DNA from 2 places in the Pseudomonas sp. AC016 genome. Region 2 is predicted to be linked to the other one. Evidence: predicted binding sites of a transcription regulator. Region 2 holds the regulator's gene; the other holds the start of a gene.
The links. Region 2 encodes sigma-54, which starts transcription at its own class of promoters, with help from an activator protein. Its sites were predicted from a motif close to ANTGGCATNNANNTTGCTNT; they were not measured.
Positions count from the first base shown of each region.

Region 1 (8,650 bases), 1.2 Mb from region 2:
GGCGCGTCATGGCCGAAGGCGTATCGCCGACGACCCGCGAATGGGCCGGTACGCCGATCCTGCTCAACGACAAGGGCGACATTGATCTGTATTACACCTGTGTGACGCCGGGCGCTGCCGTTGCCAAAGTACGTGGCCGTGTAGTGACGTCTGACAGCGGTGTAATATTGACCGACTTTACTGAAGTCAAAACATTGTTCGAAGCCGACGGCACTTATTATCAAACCGAAGCCCAGAACGCTACGTGGAACTTTCGTGATCCCAGTCCGTTTATTGATCCCCATGATGGCAAGTTGTACATGGTGTTCGAAGGTAATGTGGCCGGCGAGCGCGGTTCACATACAGTAGGACCGACAGAACTGGGGCATGTACCGCCGGGTCACGAGGATGTGGGCGGTGCCAGATTTCAGGTGGGCTGTATTGGCCTGGCGGTTGCAAAGGATCTCAATGGCGACGAGTGGGAAATCCTTCCGCCGCTTGTTACTGCGGTTGGTGTAAATGATCAGACCGAACGTCCGCACTATGTATTTCAGGACAATAAGTATTACTTGTTCACCATCAGCCACAAGTTTACGTATGCCGATGGTATAACCGGCCCTGATGGCGTTTACGGGTTTGTCAGTGAACAGCTGTTCGGCCCATACCGGCCCATGAATGCGTCAGGCCTGGTGCTCGGGAATCCGCCTTCGCAGCCTTTCCAGACCTATTCGCACTGCGTTATGCCCAACGGCCTGGTGACGTCGTTCATCGACAGCGTGCCGACCACCGGACAGGATTTCCGTATCGGTGGCACCGAGGCGCCTACCGTGAAGATCCTGTTGCAGGGCGACCGCTCGTTCGTGCAGGAATCGTATGACTATGGCTACATACCGCCGATGAAGAATGTAGTGCTGACTCAATAGTCAGACTCACAGCGGCTTGGGCGGCCTCCCACCGTCCCAGCCGTAAACAGGGCTGTGGGAGGCGCCACCACGTCTTCGACGTAGCGCTGTCGCGCAGCAAACTTGGTGGGAGCGGACTTGTCCGCGAATGCAGGGTTTCAGCCACCGCATATGCGTCGGATGTACTGGCCTTTTCGCGGACAAGTCCGCTCCCACAAAATCCAGTTTCTTCAGTGGTTTACAGGTTGTTTGATAAGAGCGGACTTGTCCGCGAATGCAGGGTTTCAGCCACCGCACATGCGTGGGATGTACCGGCCTTTTCGCGGACAAGTCCGCTCCCACGACGTCCGGTGTTTGCCGCGCGGCAGCGCTACGTCGAAGACCTGGTGGCGTCTCCCACACGTGGCGTCTCGTCAGTAATTCTCTCGATCTACCTGTTCAACCCAGCATTTCACTCATCGAGATGATCTGCTCGGCCACCTGAATCAGCTTCTGCTGGCGGCTCATTGCCTGACGCCGCATCAGGGTATAGGCCTCTTCCTCGTTACAGTCCTTCATTTTCATCAACAGTCCTTTCGCCAGTTCGATGCGCTTGCGTTCGGCCAGTTGCTGGTCGCGGGCGTGGAGTTGCGCGCGCAGGGCCTGGTCGCTCTCGAAGCGCGCCATGGCCACGTCGAGGATGGGCTGCAGGCGTTGGGCCTGAATACCTTCCACTATATAAGCGCTGACGCCGGACTTGATCGCCTGACGCATAACGGCAGGGTCGTGCTCATCGGTAAACATCACGATCGGGCGGGGCTGGTCGCGACTGACCAGTACCACTTGCTCCATGACGTCACGACCGGGCGATTCGGTGTCGATGAGGATCACGTCGGGACGCACCGCGTCAACGCGTGCGGGCAGGTCGATGATGAAACCGGATTCGTCGATCACCTCGAAGCCTGCCTCGATCAGGGCGGTTCTCAGGCGACCGACTTTCTTTGGCGTGTCATTGATCAGCAGGATACGCAGCATGGTCACGTTCTCCTTCAGCGACGGGCAGCGACGGGCACGTTATCGGCCCAGGCGTTGATCTTGAAACCGCGCGCATAGGCGGCCGGATCACTGCCGTCCCAGACCCTGCCATCGATCAACTGACTGCTGCGCAACGTAGCGCTCGGCGCCTCGATGCCCAGCGCCTCGGCGGCCTGTCGATAAAGCTCCATCTGCTGGACACGCTCGGCAACGGCCAGATAATCCGGGTCTTCACGCAACAGCCCCCAGCGGCGGAACTGGGTCATGAACCACATCCCGTCCGACAGCCATGGGTAATTGACCTGTCCCTGACCATGGAAACTGACGGCGTGGTGGTCTTCCCAATGATTGCCGAGGCCGTCGCTGTACTGGCCCAGCAGGCGCGGCTCGATGCAGTCCAGCGGCGTGTCCAGATACTCGGCACCACTGAGCAGTTGTGCGGTGCTGCGTCGATTGTGCTCGCTCTCCTCGATGAAGCGACTCGCTTCCAGCACGGCCATGACCAGCGCTCTGGCGGTGTTGGGGTTCTGCTCGACGAATTCGCGGGTGCAACCCAGGACCTTGCCCGGATGGTCGGGCCAGATGGTCTGGCTGGTGGCCATACTGAAGCCCAGTTGCTGACTGACTGCACTGGCAGCCCAGGGCTCTCCGACGCAGAAACCGTCGATACGGCCGGCCTGCAGATGCTGAACCATCTGCGGCGGCGGCACGACCACACTGTTCACGTCGTCCAGCGGATGAATGCCCTGGCTGGCGAGCCAGTAATAAAGCCACATGGCATGGTTGCCGGTGGGGAAGGTCTGGGCGAACGTCAGTTTCGGACCGCTTTGGTGCACGCGTTTGTCCAGTGCCTCAGGAGTGATCACGCCACTCTCCTGCAGGCCGCGCGACAGGTTGATGCACTGGCCGTTCTGGTTCAGCCCCATCAGAATCGCCATGTCCCTGGCCGGGCCGCCGCTGATGCCCAGTTCGACCGCGTAGATCATCCCGTAGAGACTGTGTGCCGCTTGCAACTGGCCGCTGACCAGCTTGTCCCGCAGTCCGGCCCAGGAGGTCTGGCGCTTGAGGTTGAGGGTCAGGCCGTAAGGCTGGGCAAAGCCCTGGGTCGCTGCAACCACCAGCGAGGCGCAGTCGGTCAGGGCCATGAAACCCACATCCAGGCTGTTCATCTCGGGCGCATCGCTGCCGTTGACCCAGTCCAGCGCATTGCTTGTTCGTACGTTCATGGCACTTGCTTCATAAAGGACATCCAGAAAAAAGGCGTCGTCCGGCTCCTGCAAGGTGCAAGTGCCGGAGCGACGCCGTTGTCCGGGCAGCGCTCCGTCGTTGGGGCGCGTGCCGATAACGGACTCAAGCAAGGCATATGCCAGCGCTTGGGGGTTCAGGGTAACAAGTTTTTCGCATGCCTCGCGTGCAGGGCCTTCACGCGGCTATAATCGCGCCCCTGAATTCAGCTTCTCACGAGCCTCGCCCGCCCATGTATAACCTGGCCCGCCAGTTACTGTTCAAGCTTTCCCCGGAAACCTCCCATGACCTGTCGCTGGACCTGATCGGTGCCGGTGGGCGTCTGGGTCTCAACGGCCTGTTGAGCAAGGCCCCGGCCAGAGTGCCGGTCACCGTCATGGGGCTGGAGTTTCCCAATCCTGTGGGTCTGGCGGCCGGTCTGGACAAGAACGGCGCGGCCATCGACGGCTTCGCGCAACTGGGCTTTGGCTTCGTCGAGATCGGTACCGTCACGCCGCGTCCGCAGCCGGGCAACCCCAAGCCACGGATTTTCCGTCTGCCCCACGCCGAAGCCATCATCAACCGCATGGGTTTCAACAACCTGGGTGTCGACAATCTGGTCGGCCGTGTGCAGGCCGCGAAGTACAAAGGCATTCTGGGCATCAACATCGGCAAGAATTTCGACACGCCGGTCGAGCGTGCCGTGGACGACTACCTGATCTGTCTGGACAAGGTCTACGCCCACGCCAGCTATGTGACCGTCAACGTCAGCTCGCCCAATACCCCGGGCCTGCGCAGCCTGCAATTCGGTGATTCGCTCAAGCAACTGCTCGAGGCCCTGAGTCTGCGTCAGCAGGAACTCACGCAGCGTCATGGCAAGCGTGTGCCGCTGGCCATCAAGATCGCCCCGGACATGACCGACGAAGAAACCGTACTGGTCGCCGCCGCGCTGATCGAATCCGGCATGGACGCGGTCATCGCCACCAACACCACTCTCAGCCGCGAAGGCGTCGAAGGTCTGCCACATGCGGACGAGGCGGGTGGATTGTCGGGCGCACCGGTTCGCGAGAAGAGCACTCACACGGTGAAGATACTGGCCGGCGAGTTGGCAGGGCGCATGCCGATCATCGCTGCGGGTGGCATCACCGAAGGGCGTCACGCGGCCGAAAAAATGGCGGCGGGTGCGAGTCTGGTGCAGATCTACTCGGGCTTCATCTACAAGGGTCCGGCACTGATTCGCGAATCGGTGGATGCGATCGCGGCGATGCCGCGCCAGCAGATCTGAATCGCAGGCAAAAAAAAGGGGCTCTTGAAGAGCCCCTGGGCTTTTGGCCCGCCGCCCGGATGGGACGTGCATGGTATGGGTGTAAATGGTCAGTCAATAAAGCTTTGATGGACTGGTCGGGGCCTGTGTCTCCAAAGGCGCGTTATCCGACCGCGTGAAGTTCGTTGAGTCTGTGGATTCCCGCAGTGCCGGTCATACCGTCCCAATTGTCGCCGCGTCCTTCTCGCCATCCATTGATCCATGCCTGGCGTACTGACGGTAGAGTAAAAGGGCAAAGCTCACGGGATTTACCATGAACGCCGTACTGATATCCGCGTAAAAATGCTCTTTCCAACGGATCACGCTTAAGTCTTCTCATAGGGTATTGCCCTCGTCTGTTGACTGTTATATCCCTGAGACCTCATGGTGAGGTCGGGCAGAAAGGTCTGCCGTTGGTGCCCGCTGCCGGCGTCGCGGGCCTTGGTGTCAGAACCATTGCGGTAATGACCTGAGGTGATTTCTAACCAAAGCGCCGGACGCTGTGAATGACCGTTTTGTCATAAGCACGTCACATTTAGGTCTGTCGGGCGATAAGGAAGGTCGGGTTTCAACACCGTTTTTTGGCGCAAGCCTTTTGACGCGGGCGTTTCAGACCGGATTGAGAGCGCGTCTCAGATGCGGATGATGGCTGAATGCTTTAAGCGTCTATTCGACGAAGGGTCGAGATGTGACTTTTTGTTGCCCACTTCGTCGGGTTGAATAGCCGCTCTTCATATAGCAAAGCTATGTTGAGAGCGTGATGGATTGAAAACTGCCGCATTTACGCTGCCCTGGTCTCAAGGCAGGTTTCATGCGGCGGATCGGCACATTCAACGTGCCACGCAGGCGTTCTCCAAGAAAGGCGCCTGTTTAAAATCTGGTCGGGCAATGCGTTGCCCACCGCTGACGGCTCAGGCCCTGGAATACACATGTCGGATCGCTACGAACTTTTCCTCACTTGCCCAAAAGGCCTCGAAGGACTGCTGGCCGAAGAGGCCACGGCCCTCGGTCTCGAGGATACCCGCGAACATACCTCGGCCATTCGCGGTTCGGCCGACATGGAAACCGCCTACCGGCTGTGCCTGTGGTCCCGTCTCGCCAACCGCGTGCTGCTGGTGCTCAAGCGCTTCCCGATGAAGGACGCCGAAGACCTGTATCACGGCGTGCTCGACGTTGAATGGCACGACCATCTCGAATCGGATGGCACCATCGCCGTTGAATTCAGCGGTCACGGGTCAGGCATCGACAACACCCACTTCGGCGCGCTTAAGGTCAAGGATGCAATCGTCGACAAATTGCGCACGCCGGACGGCGAGCGTCCTTCGGTAGACAAGATCAACCCCGACCTGCGCGTGCATCTGCGTCTGGATCGTGGCGAGGCGATTCTGTCTCTGGACCTGTCCGGTCACAGTCTGCACCAGCGTGGCTATCGCCTGCAGCAGGGTGCTGCGCCCCTGAAGGAAAACCTCGCCGCCGCCATCCTGGTGCGTGCCGGCTGGCCGCGTATCGCTGCCGAAGGTGGCGCGCTGGCTGACCCAATGTGTGGTGTGGGTACCTTCCTGGTCGAAGCCGGTCTGATTGCCGCCGACATTGCACCGAATATCAAGCGTGAGCGTTGGGGCTTTTCCGCCTGGCTGGGTCACGTTCCGGCCCTGTGGCGCAAGCTGCACGACGAAGCACTGGCGCGTGCCGAGGCAGGCCTTGCCAAGCCGCCGCTGTGGATCCGCGGCTATGAAGCCGACCCACGTCTGATTCAGCCCGCGCGCAACAACATCGAGCGCGCAGGACTGAGCGACTGGATCAAGGTCTACCAGGGCGAAGTCGCCACGTTCGAGCCGCGTCCGGATCAGAACCAGAAAGGTCTGGTCATCTGCAACCCGCCGTACGGCGAGCGTCTGGGTGACGAAGCCAGCCTGCTGTATCTCTACCAGAACCTGGGTGAGCGCCTGCGCCAGTCGTGCCTGAACTGGGAAGCGGCGGTATTCACTGGCGCGCCTGATCTGGGTAAGCGCATGGGCATTCGCAGTCACAAGCAGTATTCGTTCTGGAACGGCGCGCTGCCCTGCAAGCTGTTGCTGATCAAGGTGTTGCCGGATCAGTTCGTCACCGGCGAGCGTCGCACCCCCGAACAACGTCAGATCGAGCGCGAAACGCCCGTCGAGACCGAAGTCGAAGTTGAAAGAAAATTCAACAAGAACGGTAATCCGATCAAGCCCGCTCCTGTGGTGGTCGAACAGCCACGCTTGAGCGAAGGCGGGCAGATGTTCGCCAACCGCCTGCAAAAGAACCTCAAGCTGATGGGCAAGTGGGTACGCCGTGAAGGCATCGATTGCTATCGCGTGTACGACGCCGACATGCCCGAGTATTCAATGGCCATCGACCTGTACCACGATTGGGTCCATGTGCAGGAATACGCCGCGCCGAAATCCATCGACCCGGAGAAGGCGTCGGCGCGTCTGTTCGATGCGCTGGCGGCCATTCCGCAGGCGCTGAACATCGACAAGAGCCGCGTGGTGATCAAGCGTCGCGAGCGTCAGAGCGGCACCCGCCAGTACGAGCGTCAGAGTGCGCAGGGTCAGTTCCTGGAAGTGAACGAAGGTGGCGTCAAGCTGCTCGTCAACCTGACCGATTACCTGGACACCGGTCTGTTCCTCGATCATCGCCCGATGCGCATGCGTATCCAGCGCGAGGCGGCCGGCAAGCGCTTCCTCAACCTATTTGCCTACACCGCAACCGCCAGCGTTCATGCGGCCAAGGGCGGTGCGCGCAGCACCACCAGCGTGGACCTGTCACGTACCTATCTGGACTGGGCACGCCGCAACCTGTCGCTGAACGGTTTCTCGGACAAGAACCGTCTGGAGCAGAGCGATGTCACGGTCTGGCTGCAGGCCTGCCGCGAAGAGTACGACCTGATCTTCATCGATCCGCCGACCTTCTCCAACTCCAAGCGCATGGAAGGGGTGTTCGACGTGCAGCGCGATCAGGTCGAGCTGATCGATCTGGCCATGGCGCGTCTGGCACCGGGCGGCGTGCTGTATTTCTCCAACAACTTCCGCAAGTTCGTGCTCGATGAAAATCTCGGCCAGCGCTATGCCGTTGAGGAAATTACACAGCAGACCATCGACCAGGATTTTGCCCGCAATAGCAAGATTCACCGGGCCTGGAAGATCACCGCACGCGCGTGATGCCGGGTCTGATGAACGAATCTGTGCGCGACTTGCGCAGGTTCGTTCATCATCCACTAGGCAAATTACTGGCGAATAGCTATAACCAATGCACGGCCAGCGTGGCGCAACACCCTGTTGGCGTCATGAGTTGTGTCTATGGCGGCGAAACGGTACAGGCTCAGAGTACTGGGCTTCATCAGTGAACAGGTTTCAGCGTGGCTGGTAGCGGTTCTGACGATGCTGGTCGGTGCCGCGCTGACGGTCATGCTGGCGCTGGCTGACCATGATGCCTATCAACATCAGTTGCGCCAGCGTTTCGATATTCTGGCCAGCGAGCGTTTCAGTCGCATTCAGGAACGTCTGGACCGTCAGGTCAGCAGGCTGGATACGGTTCGCCGCTTCTTTCTTTTTTCCCATGACATTACCCGCGAAGAATACGAAGGCTTCGTAGGTCCGTTGCTGATCGGCACCCAGGCTTATGGCTGGAACCCGAGAGTGACCCGGGCCGGGCGGGCCGCTTTCGAGGCGGAGGTGCGCAAGGGTGGGCTCAAGGATTTTGCGATCCGCCAACTCGATGAGCATGGCAAGCTGAGCGTGGCGGGCGTGCGAGACGAATATTTTCCTGTCCTCTATCTGAATTCGATCAGTGCGTTGCCGGTGCCGCTGGGCTTCGATATCTACTCTGAACCGATCCGTCATTTGGCCCTGGACAAGGCGCGGCTGCTGGACCGCATCACGGCGACGCCCCGGATACAGCTGTTGGGCCTGGACCCTGCCAACACACGCGGCGTGTTGCTGATGGCGCCCGTGTTCTCAAGCGTCAGTGCGCCGGGTGAAACGCCCGAGTTGAGAGGTGTGCTCACGGCAGTCATCGGTCTCTCGCAACTGATGAGTGTGGGGGCGGCAGAACGCGACACCCTGGCGGTCACACTCACTGACCTGAACGCGCAGCCCGAACCTGATCCCGTGTATCTGTCTCCAGCCAAAGCGGCCACGAATGAGCTGTACCAGAGCACACTGCTGGGACTGGGGGATCGCGATTATCTGCTTGAGGTTCGTCC
Region 1 covers NZ_CEEDCC010000001.1:926,609-935,258, reverse strand. The annotation lists gene AC0IXS_RS04135 (glycoside hydrolase family 68 protein) at 1-902, shown strand, start outside; gene AC0IXS_RS04130 (ANTAR domain-containing response regulator) at 1,320-1,895, opposite strand; gene AC0IXS_RS04125 (CmpA/NrtA family ABC transporter substrate-binding protein) at 1,910-3,121, opposite strand; gene AC0IXS_RS04120 (quinone-dependent dihydroorotate dehydrogenase) at 3,373-4,404, shown strand; gene rmf (ribosome modulation factor) at 4,547-4,762, opposite strand; gene rlmKL (bifunctional 23S rRNA (guanine(2069)-N(7))-methyltransferase RlmK/23S rRNA (guanine(2445)-N(2))-methyltransferase RlmL) at 5,352-7,607, shown strand; gene AC0IXS_RS04105 (peptidase inhibitor family I36 protein) at 7,696-7,815, shown strand; gene AC0IXS_RS04100 (sensor domain-containing diguanylate cyclase) at 7,827-8,650, shown strand, end outside.
Region 1: a site for sigma-54 is predicted at 3,247-3,266, ahead of AC0IXS_RS04125 (CmpA/NrtA family ABC transporter substrate-binding protein). Genes of this name have one in related genera too.

Region 2 (8,650 bases):
CGCTGATCGTGCCGGGCCTTGCCGCTGCCGAAGGCCTTGGGTTTACACCGTGGGGCGCTGGGGGCCTGATCAGCCTTGGACTCGTTCTGGGTGCCCTTGGCCTGTTCGCGGTGGATTACAGCGTATCCCAGGGCGCGCAGTCGGGAGGCATTCAGGATCACCCGGCAATTGCACCGCGCATCTGGCTGTTCGTGATCGCCATCGTCGCGCACAACATTCCAGAGGGCATGGCAATTGGTGTGTCGGCAGGCGGAGGGTTGTCGGAAGCCGACAGCCTGGCCATCGGCATCGCCTTGCAGGATGTGCCCGAGGGGCTGGTGATTGCCATGGTGCTGGCGGGGGCCGGCATGTCTCGAATAAGGGCGTTTCTGATCGGTGCGGCGTCCGGGCTGGTCGAGCCGCTGTTCGCGCTGCTGGGCGCCTGGCTGGTGGCGATTGCTGAACCCTTGTTGCCGTTTGGTCTGGCACTGGCAGCGGGAGCCATGCTGCTGGTGGTGACCCACGAGATCATCCCGGAATCGCGTCTGAACGGACACAACAAAATCGCCAGCCTGGGCTTGATTGCAGGGTTCTGTCTGATGATGGTGCTGGATACAGCGCTGGTCTGACGGTCAGCGATCATCGTTATACACAAGTCGTCGGGCTATCCAGTGAGACAGCGGCACTGCCGTGCTTTTTTACGCGATAGTGCGGACACCGCCGATTGCGACGTGGGTGAAGGCTGAGTCCTGGCGCTGATTCGGGGGGCAATCGGCATGGATGCCGATTGAGCTGCACTGGACCATGGATGGCCCATTTGCAGCGACCCCCGAATCAGTGTCAGGACGAAGGAACCCCGGCGAAGCCGGGGCCGGAACCGGAGCGAAGGAGTTTGCTTACTTTGCTCCGTCAAAGTGAGTCGCCGAGGGGCGAAAAGGTGACTTGAGACGTGCGCTCGGCTCACTGAATCCACAGTCTGTGCCATGTGTGACGCGGAGCGTCACGGGCGGCATGCCCACGCGGAGCGATGGGCACGATCAGTGTTGAGGCGAACTTGTGTATAACGATGAGCGATCAGCGCCGTGCAGAGCGTTCGTTTACTCGCCTTCGTCAAACTTGTTGTTGATCAGCTCGACCAGGCCATCCAGTGCTTCCTGCTCGCCTTCGCCTTCAGTCGACAGATGGATCTCGGTTCCCTTGCCAGCCGCCAGCATCATCACGGCCATGATGCTTTTGCCGTCGACCATGCTCTCGGGCGAGCGGCCAACCCGTATCTGGCAAGGATGTTTGCCGGCGACGCCTACGAACTTGGCGGCTGCGCGGGCATGCAGGCCCAGTTTGTTGATGATGGTGATTTGACGAGCGGGCATCGCAGAGGTGTTCCTTTCAGCTGAGGTCGCGGTGGCGAACCTGAACGTTCTTGAGTAGTGGTTGCAGGACCTGACCCAGTCGCTCCGTCAGGTAGACAGACCGGTGATGCCCGCCCGTGCAGCCAATGGCAATGGTCACATAGGAGCGATTGCTTGCGGCGAAGCGGGGCAGCCATTTGGCGAGGTAGGAAGAGATGTCCTGAAACATCTCTTCGACGTCGGGCTGCATCGCCAGATAATCGATGACAGGTTGCTCAAGTCCCGAATGATCGCGCAGCTCGGGTTTCCAGTACGGATTGGGCAGGCAGCGCACATCAAAGACCAGGTCCGCATCGACCGGCATGCCGCGCTTGAAGCCGAACGACTCGATCAGGAAGGCAGTGCCTGGCTCCGGCTTGTTCAGCAGGCGCAGCTTGAGCGTATCGCGAAGCTGGTAGAGATTGAGGTGGGTCGTGTTGATCTTGAGATCGGCCAGATCGATGATCGGCCCGAGCAGCGTACTCTCGTCACGTATTGCCTCGGCCAGCGAACGGTCCGATGTACTCAGCGGATGGCGGCGGCGGGTCTCGGAAAAGCGCTTGAGCAGGGTGGCTTCGTCGGCATCCAGATACAGCACATCGCACTGGATATTGCGCCCACGGACCTCATCGAGCATGGCCGGGAAGCGGGTCAGGTGACTGGGCAGGTTGCGGGCATCGATGGAAACCGCCAGCAGCGGTTCGGCCAGTTCGGTATTGATCAAGGCGCGTTCGGCGAGCTCCGGAAGCAATCCGGCAGGCAGGTTGTCGACGCAGTAGAAGCCGCTGTCTTCCAGTACATCGAGCGCCGTGCTTTTGCCCGAGCCGGAGCGGCCACTCACGATGATCATGCGCATGTTCAGTTGCCGTTCTGCACGTCTAGCACCACTTGGTAGAGCGCTTCATTGGTCTTGGCGCTGCGCAGGCGTGTCCGGACATCTTTGGAGTCGAGCATGCTGGCGATCTGGCGCAGCAACTCCAGGTGCTTGTCTGTGGCGGCTTCCGGGACCAGCAGCACGAACAGCAGGTCGACAGGCGCGCCGTCGATGGCATCGAAGTCCACGGAGTCGTTGAGATGAATGACGGCACTGACAGGCTCGCCACAGGTGGCAAGACGGCAGTGAGGGATGGCAATGCCATTGCCGAAACCGGTAGATCCCAGTTTTTCACGGGCAACGAGCGCCTTGAATACTGTTTCCCAATCAAGCCCCGGTACTTCGCGGCCGATCAGTCGGGCAATATGTTCGAGTACGCTTTTCTTGCTGCCGCCCGGCACGTTCACTTCGGAACGGCCGGGGGTCAGGATTTCTTCAAGTCGGATCATGTGTGATGAGCGTCAGCGAGCGTTTGCACCCTTGAGGATGCTTTGCTGCTTTTCCTTATGCTTGAGCAATTGTCTGTCGAGCTTGTCAGTGAGCAGGTCGATGGCCGCGTACATGTCGTCATGTTCAGCATTGGCAACTACCTCTCCACCGTGGATATGCAGCGTGGCTTCGATCTTCTGTTTCAGCTTCTCGACCGCCATCGTGACCTGCACGTTTGTAATCTTGTCAAAATGCCCTTCGAGTTTCTTGAGCTTGAGCTCAACGTATTCACGAAGTGGCTTGGTCACTTCCAGTTGGTGTCCACTGATGTTGACTTGCATACAGCTTCTCCTTTGCCAGTGCATAAAGAGGCAGGCGTGGTGCCTGCCACTGGAACGCTGTGGCTCGGCCTGCATCACATCAGTCGCTTGCGCTCGCTGGAGGGTGCAATCCCAAGAGATTCGCGGTATTTGGCAACTGTGCGACGGGCTACTTGAATGCCTTGTGCCTCCAGTAAACCAGCGATCTTGCTATCACTCAACGGCTTTTTCTGATTTTCCGCCGCGACCAGTTTTTTGATGATCGCGCGAATTGCCGTGGATGAGCACTCGCCGCCTTCCGAGGTGCTGACATGGCTGGAGAAGAAGTATTTCAGCTCGTAAATGCCGCGTGGCGTGTGCATGAACTTCTGCGTGGTCACGCGGGAAATCGTTGATTCATGCATGCCCACCGCTTCGGCGATATCGTGCAGTACCAGCGGCTTCATGGCTTCATCGCCATACTCCAGAAAGCCGCGCTGGTGCTCGACGATCTGAGTGGCGACCTTCATCAGCGTCTCGTTGCGGCTCTGCAGGCTCTTGATGAACCAGCGGGCTTCCTGCAACTGATTGCGCATGAAGGTGTTGTCGGCGCTGGTGTCTGCGCGACGTACGAAGCCTGCATACTGCGGATTGACTCGCAGTCGCGGCACTGACTCCTGGTTCAGCTCGACGAGCCAGCGTTCGTTGTCCTTGCGCACAATGACATCGGGAATGACGTACTCGGCTTCGGTGGACTCGATCTGCGAGCCAGGGCGCGGATTCAGACTCTGCACCAGTTCGATGACCTGACGAAGTTCGTCTTCCTTGATCTTCATGCGGCGCATGAGCTGGGCGTAGTCACGGCTGCCCAGCAGGTCGATGTAATCGGTGACCAGACGCTGCGCTTCGCTCAGCCAGGGCGTTTTTGCCGGCAGCTGGCGCAGTTGCAGCAGCAGGCATTCGCTCAGGGTGCGAGCGCCGATACCGGCCGGTTCGAATTGCTGAATGCGGTGCAGAACGGCTTCGATCTCATCGAGTTCGATATCCAGCTCGGGATCGAAGGATTCGAGAATCTCTTCAAGGGTCTCGTCGAGATAGCCCTGATTGTTGATGCAGTCGATCAGCGTGACGGCGACCAGACGGTCCTTGTCGGACATCGGGGCGACGTTGAGCTGCCAGAGCAGATGGCTTTGCAGGCTTTCGCCAACGGATGTGCGGGTGGTGAAGTCCCATTCATCATCGTCATTGCTGGGCAGGCTGCTGGCGCTGGTCTGGTAGATGTCTTCCCAAGCGGTATCGACGGGCAGCTCGTTGGGAATGCGTTCGTTCCATTCGCCTTCCTCGAGGTTGTCTACGGTAGGCGCAGATTCCTGGTAGGTCGGTTCCTGAACGTCGGGGTTGGGCTTTTGTTCGATGTTGTCCGCCATCGGGTCGGAGTTATCGAAGTCGTCGCCTTCCTCCTGGCGTTCCAGCATAGGGTTCGATTCCAGCGCCTCCTGAATCTCCTGCTGGAGGTCCAGTGTGGATAGCTGAAGTAAGCGGATTGCCTGTTGCAGCTGCGGTGTCATCGTCAGCTGCTGGCCCATTCTCAAGACTAGCGATGGTTTCATGGCAGGGGCTAAACACCTTATTCGCCGGCGCTCTTGCGCCATCCACTACAGGCGCCTAAACGCCAACTTAAGCAAATTATATGCCTGAAAGCAGGGCGTTTGCCTAGAGCGTTACTAGAAATAATACGTTGTCAACAAGCCGCACCGATATTGGAGGCCTTGATAGGCCGGATGCGGCTTTTTCGAATGCGGCTTTTACAGGCGGAATTCGTGACCCAGATAGACTTCTTTAACCAGTTGGTTGGCCAGAATGGTTTGCGAGTCGCCTTCTGCGATCAATTGCCCGTCGTTGACGATATAGGCTGTTTCACAGATATCCAGCGTCTCGCGAACGTTGTGGTCAGTGATCAGCACGCCAATGCCCTTGGCCTTGAGGTGGTGAATGATCTGCTTGATGTCGCCTACCGAGATAGGGTCCACGCCCGCGAAGGGTTCGTCCAGAAGGATGAACTTTGGGGCAGTCGCCAGCGCGCGTGCAATCTCGACGCGGCGACGTTCGCCACCCGAGAGGCTCATGCCGAGGTTGTCGCGAATGTGCGTGATGTGGAACTCCTGCAGGAGGCTTTCCAGTTCCTGGCGTCGCGCAGCGGCATCGAGTTCCTTGCGGGTCTCGAGGATCGCCATGATGTTGTCGGACACCGACAGCTTGCGGAAGATCGAGGCTTCCTGCGGCAGGTAGCCGATACCTGCACGGGCGCGGCCGTGCATGGGCTGATGGCTGACGTCCAGATCGTCGATCAGCACGCGGCCCTGATCGGCCTGTACCAGCCCGACAATCATGTAGAAGCAGGTGGTCTTGCCGGCGCCGTTGGGGCCCAGCAGACCGACAATCTGGCCGCTGTCGATGGAAATGCTCACATCGCGCACGACCTGACGGCTTTTGTAGCTTTTAGCCAGATGCTGGGCTTTAAGCGTCGCCATTACTGGGCCTTCTGCGGTTGATCGGTTTTCTTTTTAGGCTGAATGACCATGTCGATTCGTGGACGTGGCGTGGTCACTTTCGCGCCACCATTGGCACGGCCCGCACTGACGACCTGCCTGACCGTGTCATAGACGATCTTCTCGCCTTCGGACGTGTTGCCGTCGTTGACGACCTTGGCCTTGTCGATCAGGACGATACGGTCCTGAGCGGCGTAATACTGAATGGTGACGGCATATGCCTGCACGATCGGCTTGTCCACCGACGGCTTCTGCTCGTAGTAGGCCAGGTTGCCGACAGACGTGAAAATATCCACTTCGCCCTGAGCGTTGCGTGTGATGGTCACGGTGTTGCCTGTGATCTTCATCGAGCCCTGCGTGATGATGACGTTGCCCTTGTAGGTGGCCACGCCTTTCTTGTCATCGAGCTGCGCATCGTCGGACTGGATGTGGATTGGCTGATCACGGTCGGTTGGCAGGGACCAGGCGCTCGCGCTTCCCAGTGCTGCGCCCAGGCCGAGCAAAAAAGGAAGAGTTTTAACGAGCCTCATACTGTCCTCTGACGTTGGACAGCAGGTCCATCCTGCTGTCTTTCAAATATGCTTTCATTCCCTTGGCCGTAGTAACACCGCCCGCGGCGTCGATTCTAACGTCTTGGTCGGTCTGCGCATATTGCTTCTGTGGGAATACGGTCATGCGACTACTGGTGATGATAGTCGTACGTTGTTTTTCGTCGGTGCGCGCAACGCGAACCGAGTCGATCAATTCTACCTGTTCGCCTCCCGGGGAGACCTCGCCCTGCTTGCTCTGCACATGCCAGGGAAACTCGGTGCCGCGGTACATCTGCAGGTCGGGTGTGGTGAGCAGAGTCACGTCAGTGGCCTTTACATGCTCGACCTTGTCAGCCGTCATTTCGTACTGAAGGCCACCGTCGGGCAGATACTGATGTGTGTGCGTATTGACCGCATAGTAGTCAATGACATTTTCATCGACCGAGCTCACCGGCTGGTCCATGAAGCTTTCCGGGTTGATGTTCCAGTAGCCTACGGCACCGAACAGCAGTACCAGCACCCCGAAAAACACCAGCTTTCGAATTTTCTTGCTGAACATAAATGGCTTCTATAGATAGGCGGAGTGGGCCGCTTCAAGGTTGCCCTGCGCGCTCAGGATCAGTTCGCAGAATTCGCGTGCAGCACCTTCGCCACCGCGCGCTTGCGTAACGCCATGAGCGTGTTGGCGGACAAAGCCGGCCGCATTGGCAACCGCCATGCCCAGACCGACGCGTCGTATGACCGGCAAGTCTGGCAGATCATCGCCCAGATAGGCGACCTGTTCGTAACTCAGGTTCAATTCGGCCAGCAGTTGGTCCAGCACCACCAGCTTGTCTTCGCGACCCTGATAAAGGTGCTCGATGCCGAGGTTTTTTGCCCGGCGCTCGACCACGGGTGTTTTTCTGCCGCTGATGATGGCAGTGGTCACTCCGGAGGCTATCAGCATTTTGATGCCTTGGCCGTCGAGTGTGTTGAATGTCTTGAATTCGCTGCCGTCTTCCAGAAAATACAGCCGGCCATCAGTCAGTACGCCATCGACGTCGAAAATCGCCAGTTTGATGGCTTTGCCGCGTTGCATCAGTTCGCTGTTCGCTGCCTGAGTCTGCATTTACATCACTCCCGCGCGCAGTAGATCCTGCAGGTTGAACGCACCGATTGGACGATCATTTTCGTCAACGACGACAAGGGCGCTGATCTTGTTATCTTCCATTATTTTCAGCGCTTCTGCAGCGAGCATGTCCGAATGCACTGTTTTGCCGTGAACCGTCATCACTTCGTCTATGGTGGTTTCACGTATGTCAAAGGGACGATCCAATGTGCGTCGCAGATCACCGTCGGTGAAGATGCCTGCCAATGTACCATCGGTTTCCAGCACAGCCGTCATGCCAAGACCCTTGCGGGTCATTTCCAGCAGCGCATCGCGCAACGGGATGCCACGCTTGACTGTAGGCAGTGCATCTCCCATGTGCATCACATGCTCAACCTTGAGCAGTAAGCGCCGACCCAATGCGCCGCCTGGATGAGAGAAGGCGAAATCCTCGGCGGTGAACCCCCGGGCCTCAAGCAGTGCGACGGCCAGGGCATCGCCCATCACAAGGGCGGCGGTGGTGGATGAGGTGGGTGCCAGATTCAGTGGGCATGCCTCATGCAACACGTTGACATTAAGATTTATGTCGGCGGCCCTGGCGAGCGTCGAGTCAGGGTTGCCGGTCAAGCTGATCATGCTGATACCCAAACGCTTGATCAAGGGCAGCAGTGTGACGATCTCGCTGGTCGTCCCTGAATTGGACAAGCTCAGGATTATGTCGTCCCGGGTGATCATCCCCATGTCGCCATGGCTGGCTTCTGCCGGGTGAACAAAAAACGAAGTCGTCCCTGTGCTTGCCAGTGTGGCGGCAATTTTATTGCCGATGTGCCCTGATTTACCCATGCCAACGACGACAACGCGTCCCTTGCAGGAAAGGATCATTTCGCAGGCACGCACAAAGTCTGCATCGAGGCGTGCAAGCAGGCTTTCAATGGCTTCCATTTCTAGGCGAATGGTACGTTGCGCGGATTGAATCAGGTCACTGGATTGGTTCATGTCTTGAAAGGATCGCACTGCTGAAAGGCGGCGATTATAGCGGTAATGTACGATTCCCTCACGTCTGATCGTCGTTGTGTTTTTTATAAACGAATTTCCTACGCTTTGGAGGGTCTGTAGCTGGGCGGTGCAGGTTGCACTGCAAACGGCGCTGCTGATAGGGCGCTCAATGGTTATCCGGTGAATATCTGAACCTACTGGTTCTCTTCTTGGGTGGCGTGTCGCTGCGATGGTATAGTCCGCCGCTCGTTCGGCCCGCCTGGACGGCTTGTCTCCCTTCGGGGGTTGGCGGCTGAGGAGGGAGGCTGTATCGCAAGGAGTTTAGATGAGTCCTGATAACGCTTACGCGGTCGAGTTGAAAGGGGTTTCCTTCAAACGCGGCACGCGCAGCATTTTCAATAATGTCGATATTCGTATTCCTCGGGGCAAAGTCACCGGGATCATGGGGCCTTCCGGCTGCGGCAAGACTACATTGCTGCGCCTGATGGGCGCTCAGCTGCGCCCGAGCGAAGGCCAGGT
Region 2 covers NZ_CEEDCC010000001.1:2,135,071-2,143,720, reverse strand. The annotation lists gene AC0IXS_RS09520 (ZIP family metal transporter) at 1-608, shown strand, start outside; gene AC0IXS_RS09515 (HPr family phosphocarrier protein) at 1,077-1,349, opposite strand; gene rapZ (RNase adapter RapZ) at 1,366-2,223, opposite strand; gene ptsN (PTS IIA-like nitrogen regulatory protein PtsN) at 2,226-2,690, opposite strand; gene hpf (ribosome hibernation-promoting factor, HPF/YfiA family) at 2,703-3,011, opposite strand; gene AC0IXS_RS09495 (RNA polymerase factor sigma-54) at 3,086-4,579, opposite strand; gene lptB (LPS export ABC transporter ATP-binding protein) at 4,775-5,500, opposite strand; gene lptA (lipopolysaccharide transport periplasmic protein LptA) at 5,500-6,048, opposite strand; gene lptC (LPS export ABC transporter periplasmic protein LptC) at 6,035-6,607, opposite strand; gene AC0IXS_RS09475 (KdsC family phosphatase) at 6,617-7,156, opposite strand; gene AC0IXS_RS09470 (KpsF/GutQ family sugar-phosphate isomerase) at 7,157-8,131, opposite strand; gene AC0IXS_RS09465 (ATP-binding cassette domain-containing protein) at 8,457-8,650, shown strand, end outside.